4 regions of the Kitasatospora sp. NPDC054795 genome follow, and region 4 is predicted to be linked to each of the others. Evidence: riboswitches for the same ligand, from Rfam matches in the RefSeq annotation. Region 4 holds a riboswitch; each other region holds the start of a gene.
What was found. A riboswitch is a leader RNA that binds a small molecule or an ion and turns the genes downstream of it on or off. The one in region 4 is predicted to bind cobalamin.

Region 1 (2,191 bases), on a different contig from region 4:
TGCGCGAGTACGACAGGCCGATGCCGCCGGCGTGCTTGGACAGGCGGGCGATCTGCGCGTAGCGGTTGTAGATCGAGTCCAGGTTGTCCAGCGGCGAGTCGAGCAGGTAGCAGCTCGACATCTGCGGGTGGCGGGTGCCGGAGTTGAAGAGCGTCGGCGAGGAGGTCAGGTACTCCAGGCGGCTCATCAGGCCGTACAGCTCGGCCACCTCGCGCACGGACTGCTCGCTGTCGCCGACCGCCAGGCCACAGGCGACGCGGAGCAGGAAGTGCTGCGGGGTCTCGATCACCTTGCGGGTGATCGGGTGGCGCAGCAGGTAGCGGGACTGCACCGTGCGCAGGCCGAAGTACTCGAAGCGGTCGTCGCCCTTGGTGTCGACGAGCGCGTCCAGGGCGGCCGCGTGCTTGGTGACGAAGGCGGCGGTGGTGTCGCCGATCAGGCCCTCGGCGTGGCCGACGGCGATCGAGGCGGAGAAGGACACCGAGCCCTGGCTGTTCGCCTCGTCGACGATCTCCAGGGCGAGCAGGCGGGCGGCGAGCTTCGAGTACTGGGGGTCCTCGGCGATCATCGACGCGGCGGCGTCCACGGCGAGCCCGCGCAGCTCGGCGAAGTCCGAGCCGGCGTGGCGGCCGCGCAGCGCGGCGGCGGCGACATGGCCGGGGTCGACCTCGGTGAGGTCGGTGCTGCGGTCGGTGAGCAGCCGCAGCAGCGCGCCCCCGGGGTCGGAGACCGTCGGGTCGGTGAAGGCGGTACCGGAGCCCTGGGTGGGCAGGGTGGCTGAGGCAGCGGTGGTCAAGGCGCTCTCTCCTGGCGGCGATCGGCGGCGGTGATCGGGGGGCCACCGGGCCGATCTGGGCAGGGGAGCACGGCGCGAACGCAAAAAGCGTCGCGCGAGGTGACTCCCCGGCCCGCCCGCGAGGCCCGGAGGGGTACTGCTGGTGCCGGCGCGGCCTCTGCGGGAGGGCCGTGGCGCACGCCGTCGGCAGGTACTCGGACTCGCGGGGCGCGGCTGCTGGAGCCGCCCGCTCACCGCTGCGGGGCAGTCCCGGATTCGCACCGGGTTCCCCTGCATCGACAGCAGTAGCGAGCATACATGTAGTGCCGCCGGACTGCGGCGGCACCATATGTTGTGCCTGTCGTGTCGCGGATGTGCGTGGGCCGGGCGGCCGGTCAGTGCTTCAGATAGACCTTGTACGTACTCGAATCGCCGGTCGGCGAGGTGAATTGGGCGACCAGCCGGTAGTGCCCGGCGGTGCTCAGGGCCTCGCTCAGGGCCCGGTCGGTGGCCCTCGGCGCGGTGCTGTCGAGGACGACCATGGTGAACCAGCCGTCCCGGATCGCGGCCACGCTGCCGTCGTCGCCGTGGTGCTCGACCCCGGCCCCGTCGCGGTAGTCCGTGCCGGCGCGCGCGGAGATCCACTGCTCGGGCTTGGAGACGCCGCCGAGGTAGTACTCGGCGAGTCCGTCGACCTCGGTGAGGTAGCGGCCCTGGGGCTCCGTGTGGACCCGCAGGACGGCCAGCAGGCGGCCGGAGTCGGGCCCGTTCTGGTAGCGCAGGGCGGACTGCTCCAGGCCGAGGGCGAGCAGGGCGACCCAGACCAGGATGCCGAGCTGGGGGTGGCGGAAGTGGGCGCCGACCAGCCGGGTCAGGCCGACCCCGGCGAGCGGGGCGGCGAGCAGCATGCCGTAACCGAGGTGGCGGAACAGCGCGCCGGAGGTGCCGGTCCACAGGTGGGCGGCGGGGACCAGCAGGGCGGTGGCGGTCAGGACGGCCCCGAGCAGGGCGCGCCGGCCCCAGGTGGTGGGGAGGGCGTCCTTCTCCGGCGCGTCGTGCTCGGGCATCTGTTCGCGGCGCGCGTAGGCGATGGTGCCGGCCACCGCGAGGACGGTGAACAGGCCGGCCCACTGGAGCGTGCCGAGCAGGATCGAGCCGGCCGAGCCGGGGGCGTTGCCGCGCGAGGGCGACCACCCGGCGACCTTGCCGAGGGTGCCGTACGGGAGCAGCAGGACGAGGGTGCCGAGGGCCGTCAGCAGCGCGCGCAGGGCGGCCGGGCCCACCCGGTGGTACGGCCGGGCGCAGGCGAAGGCGAGGGCGACCAGGGCGGGGGCGGCGAAGGCCGCGGAGTAGGCCGTGGCGCAGGCCAGAGCCGTGGGCGGGGCGGCGAGCAGGGCCAGGGCCGGATGGCGGCCG
Region 2 (2,191 bases), on a different contig from region 4:
CGGGTCGATGTCGCGCTCCGCGGCGGCGTCGATCGGCACGTGCAGCAGCGAGCAGGACGGCGCCACGTCGACGGTGCCGGCGAGGCCCAGCAGGGTCGCCAGGGTCGCCAGCGACTTCTCCAGGTCGTTGATCCAGATGTTGCGCCCGTCGATCACCCCCGCCACCAGCCGCTTGCCGGGCAGGCCGCCGACGGCGGCGAGGTCCTCCAGGTTGGCGGCGGCCGGGCCGGTGAAGTCCAGCGCCAGGCCCTCGACCGGGGCCTTGGTCAGCACCGGCAGCGCCTCGCCGAGCCGGTCGAAGTAGCTCGCGACCAGCAGCTTGGGCCGCTCGGTGAGACCGCCCAGCTCGCGGTAGGCGCGCGCGGCCGCGTTGAGCTCGGCCGGGGTGCGGTCCTGCACCAGCGCGGGCTCGTCCAGCTGGACCCACTCGGCACCGGCGGCCCTCAGGTCGGCGAGCAGCCGGGCGTAGACGGGCAGCAGCCGGTCCAGCAGGGTGATCGGTCGGAAGTCCGCGGCCACCCCGGGCGCCGGCTTGGCGAGCAGCAGGTAGCTGACCGGGCCGACCAGCACCGGCCGGGCGGCGTGGCCGAGCAGCAGCGCCTCGCGCAGCTCGCCGACCGCCTTGGCCGGGTTCGCGGCGAACACCGTGTCCGGGCCCAACTCCGGCACCAGGTAGTGGTAGTTGGTGTCGAACCACTTGGTCATCTCCAACGGAGCGACGTCCTGGTTGCCGCGCGCCATCGCGAAGTACCCGTCCAGCGGGTCGGCGTCGACCGCCTCCCGGTGCCGCGGCGGGATCGCACCGACCGCCACGGTGGTGTCCAGCACGTGGTCGTAGAGCGAGAAGTCTCCGGTCGGGACCTCTTCGATGCCGGAGTCGGCGAGCTGCTGCCAGTTCCCCCGACGCAGGTCGGCGGCGGTCGCCAGCAGCGCCCCCGCGGTGACCGTGCCCTTCCAGTACCCCTCGATCGCCTTCTTCAATTCACGGCCCCGGCCCTGACGGGGGTAGCCGTGGGCGGTGGCGACGCTCGCCGCGGCTGCGGACTTCGTGGTCAAGGGACTCTCCTTCGCGAGTCTGGATCCTCAAGTGCCCGGTGACGGCACGAGGACGCGAAGGGATGACGGACCGGACGGACGACCGCACCCGTGCGCGGCTCCGCCCGATATGGTCGCCGACCCGCCCACGAGGTCACCGGATGGCCGGGCGCGAACGCTCGCGCACGGGCAGTGGCAGGTCTTCGGACTCGCGGGCACACCCACCTCGGCCGAAACCGGGGCGGACACCTACTGGCCGTCGCTTCCCAGACCCGTCCCGGGTCCAGTGCGTATGACGGCGGTCGTTCCCACTCACCGCTGCGGGGCAGTCCCGGACTGGCCAGTTGAAAGGCGTCACCGGGTTCCCTCTTACGACGCGCCTGCCTGGCGGACAGGGCGAACCAGCTGCACCGCCAGCTTAGGGGCAAACCGTCGGCGCCGAGGCGGAAATCTCGCAAGGCGTCCGCGTGCTGAGACGCGGGCTCCGCGCCCGCTCCCGGGCGGCGCACCCGGGAGCGGGCGGCAGAATGTCTCCCATGCGGCACATCTTCGTCATCGGCATCGGCGCGGGCGACCCCGACCACCTCACCCTGCAGGCGGTCAAGACGATCGGTCGCACCGACGTCTTCTTCATCCTCGACAAGAGCGAGGAACGGCAGGATCTGATCGGGCTGCGTCGCCGGATGCTGGCCGACCACGGACGGCCCGGGCACCGCGTGGTCGAGGCGCCGGACGCCGAACGGGACCGCACCACCCCCGCGTACGCGGCCGCCGTGGACGACTGGCGCGTCCGCCGCGCCGATCTGGTCGAACGGCTGGTCGCCGAGCACCTCGGCCCGGGCGAGAACGGCACCTTCCTGGTCTGGGGCGACCCCGCCCTCTACGACAGCGTCATCGCCGTGGTGGACGACGTGTCGAACCGGGGCGGCGTGCCCTTCGCGTACGAGGTGATCCCGGGCATCAGCAGCGTCTCCGCGCTCGCCGCCCGGCACCGCACCACGCTGACCCGGGTCGGCCGACCGGTGCAGATCACCACCGGCCGCCGCCTCGCCGAGGGGTTCCCCGAGGGGGTGGACGACGTGGTGGTGATGCTCGACGGCCGGGCCGCCTTCGCCGGGATCGACCCCGAGGGGCTGGAGATCCACTACGGCGCCTA
Region 3 (2,191 bases), on a different contig from region 4:
AGGCACTCCAGGGCGCGCTTCAGCAGGACGGGCTTGCGCTCGCGGTAGTCCAGCGCGCCCACCTCCGCCACCGGCCTGCCGAGCAGCACCACCTGGCTGCGGCCGTCCGCGCCCGGCTTGAGCAGCACCGGGTTCATCGCCGCCTCCGGCTCCACCCGGGCGGCCTGGGCCTGCATCGCCTGGGCACGGCCGATCTCGGCACCGTCGGCGGTGACGAAGGAGTTGAGCGACATGTTCTGCGCCTTGAACGGCGCGACCCGCACGCCCTGGCGGACGAGCCAACGGCAGATCCCGGCCGTCACCACGCTCTTGCCCGCGTCCGAGGTCGTCCCCGCGACCAGCAGCGCCTTGCTCATGCCCGTCCCCTCTTCCTCAGCAGCATCCGCAGCAGGACGTGCCCCGCGACCGTCGTACCCAGCGCCAGTGCGCCCACCCGCCGGGAGAGCGCACAGGCGCGCTCGATGTCGTCCACCGTCACCGGCCGCAGCTCCGCACCCAGTACGGGCCGGTGCTCCACCCGCTCGCCGTACCGCAGCGCCCCGCCCAGCCGTACGCCCACCGCGCCGGCGAACGCCGCCTCGGCCTGGCCCGCGTTCGGGCTCGGGTGCGCGGAGCCGTCGCGCCGCCAGACCCGCCAGGCCGTACGGGGCTCGGGCGCGGCGGCCACCGTCAGCAGCGCCGTCAGCCGGGCGCCCGGCCAGCCCGCCAGGTCGTCCAGCCGGGCCGAGGCCCAGCCGAACCGGGCGTAGCGCGGCGAGCGGTGGCCCACCATCGCGTCCAGGGTGTTCACGGCGCGGAAGGCCAGCAGGCCGGGCGTGCCGGCCAGGGCGCCCCAGGTCAGCGCGTTCACCACGGCGTCGGCGGTGTTCTCGGCCACCGACTCGACCACCGCCCGGGCGATCTGCTGCCCGTCCAGCGCGCTCGGGTCCCGCCCGCACAGGTGCGGCAGCCGTTCCCGGGCGGCCGCGAGGTCGCCCGCGGCCAGCGAGCGGCCGATGGTGCGCGCCTCCCGGGTCAGCGAGGTGCCGCCGAGCACTGTCCAGGTCGCGGCCGCCGCCAGCACCGCCCGGCCCAGCGGACGCCGGCCCACCGTACGGTCCAGGGCGAGCGCGCCCGCCGCGACCGCGCCCACGCACAGCGCCGTGTACCCGGCCCCCGCGCCGCGGTCGTCGCGCCACAGCCGACGCTCCAGCCGGGTCGCGGCGCTGCCGAAGACAGCCACCGGATGGCCCCGGCGGGGGTCGGCGAAGCGGGCGTCGGCGACATGGCCCGCGACGGCGCCGAGCGCGAACGCGGCGGCGCGGGCCAGCGGGCGCGGCGAGGAGGAGGGCCCGAGCGGGGTCATCGGGGGCACGGCGGAAGGCAGCTCGGAGTCCGGTGGGGTGGGGCAGCCTGCATCGCGTGCGTGTCCTCACTCAGGGTCCGCGCCCTGGATCGACGTGACGGGGGCGAGAGTCTCCTGGCTTCCGGGTCGAACGCACCCCCGGAGCCTTCCAGCGGCCGTCGACGGCCGCCGTGGCGATGTTCCGAGCGTGCTCCCCGGTGACAGTGGCGGGACCGCGCCGGAATTCCACCGGCTTCCTCTCCATGCCTCCGTTTGGCCCCAGGATCCCATCACGGGCCCGAACCGGGAGTCAACCGAGGTCACAGAGGGGTTGGTCACACGCGGACGCCGCCGACGCGCCGGGGGATCGCCCGGCGCGGGGCCGCCCTCCACCGGGAACACCACGTCCCCTCCCACCGGGGCGCCGCCGGCTCCGCCGCCGCCCCGCCCCACCACCCTCATTGCCCGCCTCCGACACCTCCTCAGCGCCGCCTGGCCGCCGCCCGGGTGACCCGGACGGCCCAGCCCGGTGGCCGGGCGGACGGAGCGCCGGTGAACTGGTGCCCGAACACCGTCCGGTCCGTGAGCAACAGAGCGGGGAGCGAAATGCGTTGGGGAACCGCCGCCGTCGTGGCGGCCGCCGCGGTCGGGGCCGCCGTGCTGGTGATCGGCCGTCGGGCCTCCGACCGGACGGTCCGTCCGGTGGCCGCCGTCCCGGAGTCCGGGCCGGTCCTGGTCCGCGGCCTCTCCCCCGGCCGGGTCACCTTCACCCGCGGCCCCGAGAGCCTGCGCCCCGGCCGCTGGGCGGTCGAGTGGGCGGACGGCGGGCACGCGGTCGTCGAGGAGGTCCTGCACAGCGACGAGCGG
Region 4 (2,191 bases):
GTGGCTCAGGAGCCCTCGGGCGTCCAGCGCTTCTCGACCCCGGCGAGTTTCCAGTACCCGATCGCGATCGCCCAGACGACCACGAACAGCCCGGCGATGGCGTAGCCGACGTTGTCCAGTGAGATGTCGGCGATGAAGCCGGTGACCGGGTCGGTCAGATCGAGCTTCTCGTGCAGCACCCCGACCAGCTCGATGGTGCCGATGACGAAGGCCACCGCGATCGACAGACCGGTGATGGTCAGGTTGTAGTACACCTTCCGCACCGGGTTGGCGAAGGCCCACTGGTACGCGAAGTTCATGAACGTCCCGTCCAGGGTGTCGAACAGGCTCATCCCGGCCGCGAACAGCAGCGGCAGGCAGACGATCGCGTACCAGGGCAGCCCGGAGGCGGCGCCCGAGCCGGCCATCACCATCAGGGTGACCTCGGTCGCGGTGTCGAAGCCCAGGCCCAGCACCATGCCCACCGGGAACATCTGCCCGGGCCGGGTGATCGAACGGGTCGCCCGGTTCAGCACCCGGGCCATGAAGCCGCGCGAGTCGAGGTGCGCCTCCAGCTCCTTCTCGTCGAACTTCCCGGCCCGCATCGAGCGGAACACCCTGAGGATGCCGAGCAGCGCCGCCAGGTTGAGCGCGCCGATCAGGTAGAGGAACACGCCGGAAGTGGTCGTCCCGATCACGCCGAGCCACTTGTGGGTGGTCGACTCGTCGTCCATCAGGGTGTTCGCCAGCTGCGCGCCGCCCGCCACCAGGGCGGCCATCAGCACCACCATCGAGGAGTGTCCGAGGGCGAACCAGAAGCCCACCGAGACCGGCCGCTTGCCGTCCGCCATCAGCTTGCGGGTGGTGTTGTCGATCACCGCGATGTGGTCGGCGTCGAAGGCGTGCCGCATCCCGAGGGTGTACGCGGTGATACCCAGGCCCACCCCGAAGACCTGGGTACCGACCGCGTACTTCTCGGGTGCGACCAGGAAGATCAGCGTGCCGAAGGCCACCACGTGCATGGCCACGATCACCGCCATCAGCCCGGCGGTACGGACGGTGTCCTCGCGCCGCCACTGGAAGCTGGGCAGCGCGGAGGGGGCCGGTTCGGCCCCGGCGGCAACGGTTTCGGGCAGGGTCATCTGCGGATCACGCTCCAGCACCTCGTGGAAAACCTCGTGAGATGCCGTGGCCGGTCTCCTGGCTGACGGGACGCCCGTACCCGCCTTCCCAAGCGCGCGAGGCGCCCAGTGGCTCCATGGGTACGGACGACGTTCCTCCGCGGACGGAGGAACGACCCGATCACAGTGGCGAGGGCCGCTCCGGGCTGGGACCCCTGAGGGTCCGTCACCGGTCTTCCCGAGCACCACGGCGGGGAACACCGTAGGGGCCACGCCCGACCCGTGCAAGGTTGCGCACCTGCGCAGGTGTCCAGGATCACAGACCGCCGCCTGCGAGAATGTCCGCATGCATCTCGTACCGGCCGACCGCGCGGGCCACCGCACCATCGACGGGCACCGGGTCTGCGAGGCCATCGCCGCGATCGGCGACCCGGCCCACGTCCGGTCCTGGGCCGAGCGGTTCTCCCTGCTCGCCGACCCCGGCCGGCTCGCCCTGCTGCTCGCCCTCCACCGGGCCGGGCCGCTCGCCGTCACCGACCTCGCGGTCGCCACCGGCATGCGCGACCCCGCCGTCTCCCAGGCCCTGCGGCTGCTCCGCACGGCCGGCGTGGTCACCGGCGACCGGGACGGACGCGTGGTGCGCTACCAGCTCGTGGACGAGGCCATGCGCCCCCTCCTCGACGAGTGCGTCGCCGGCGAACACCACGAGCCCACCGCGGCCACGGGCTGACCCACTGGCCCGGCCCCGGAACCGCGCCGCGGCCGGAGCGGATGAGTACGATCATGACGTGCCGTCCCGCCCCCACGCCTGGCCCGCCGACCGGTGGAACACCCGACCGGTCAGGGCCCGCGTGCTGGCGGTCGCCCGCACCCTCACCTCGGCCACCCGGGTCCTGGACGTCCTGACCCTGCTGAACCCGGACGGCATCGAGCGGTACTTCACCGTCAACCCCGGCTCCGCCTTCGCCGACCGCGCCCTGGACGAGTACCTGCACGGCCTGCCCGGCTTCACGGTGCTGGACTGGGAGGACGCCGTCAGCCGCCGCTTCGACCTGGCCGTCGCCTGCGCCGTCCACTCCTCCATGCACCGG

Region 1: linked by a shared signal. The riboswitch ahead of ACWGJO_RS15590 (ribonucleoside-diphosphate reductase subunit alpha) and the one ahead of ACWGJO_RS32755 (HoxN/HupN/NixA family nickel/cobalt transporter) in region 4 are both predicted to bind cobalamin.
Region 2: linked by a shared signal. The riboswitch ahead of metE (5-methyltetrahydropteroyltriglutamate--homocysteine S-methyltransferase) and the one ahead of ACWGJO_RS32755 (HoxN/HupN/NixA family nickel/cobalt transporter) in region 4 are both predicted to bind cobalamin.
Region 3: linked by a shared signal. The riboswitch ahead of ACWGJO_RS04595 (cobalamin biosynthesis protein) and the one ahead of ACWGJO_RS32755 (HoxN/HupN/NixA family nickel/cobalt transporter) in region 4 are both predicted to bind cobalamin.

The regions. Positions count from the first base shown of each region.
Region 1 covers NZ_JBSHAP010000036.1:49,965-52,155, reverse strand. Annotated here, with positions in the region: gene ACWGJO_RS15590 (ribonucleoside-diphosphate reductase subunit alpha) at 1-772, opposite strand, end outside; cobalamin riboswitch at 965-1,121, opposite strand; gene ACWGJO_RS15585 (glycosyltransferase family 39 protein) at 1,171-2,191, opposite strand, start outside.
Region 2 covers NZ_JBSHAP010000017.1:51,141-53,331, reverse strand. Annotated here, with positions in the region: gene metE (5-methyltetrahydropteroyltriglutamate--homocysteine S-methyltransferase) at 1-1,056, opposite strand, end outside; cobalamin riboswitch at 1,213-1,457, opposite strand; gene cobF (precorrin-6A synthase (deacetylating)) at 1,572-2,191, shown strand, end outside.
Region 3 covers NZ_JBSHAP010000008.1:23,841-26,031, reverse strand. Annotated here, with positions in the region: gene ACWGJO_RS04600 (cobyric acid synthase) at 1-356, opposite strand, end outside; gene ACWGJO_RS04595 (cobalamin biosynthesis protein) at 353-1,345, opposite strand; cobalamin riboswitch at 1,453-1,584, opposite strand; gene ACWGJO_RS04590 (alpha/beta hydrolase family protein) at 1,931-2,191, shown strand, end outside.
Region 4 covers NZ_JBSHAP010000121.1:20,159-22,349, forward strand. Annotated here, with positions in the region: gene ACWGJO_RS32755 (HoxN/HupN/NixA family nickel/cobalt transporter) at 6-1,121, opposite strand; cobalamin riboswitch at 1,153-1,365, opposite strand; gene ACWGJO_RS32760 (ArsR/SmtB family transcription factor) at 1,447-1,830, shown strand; gene ACWGJO_RS32765 (hypothetical protein) at 1,889-2,191, shown strand, end outside.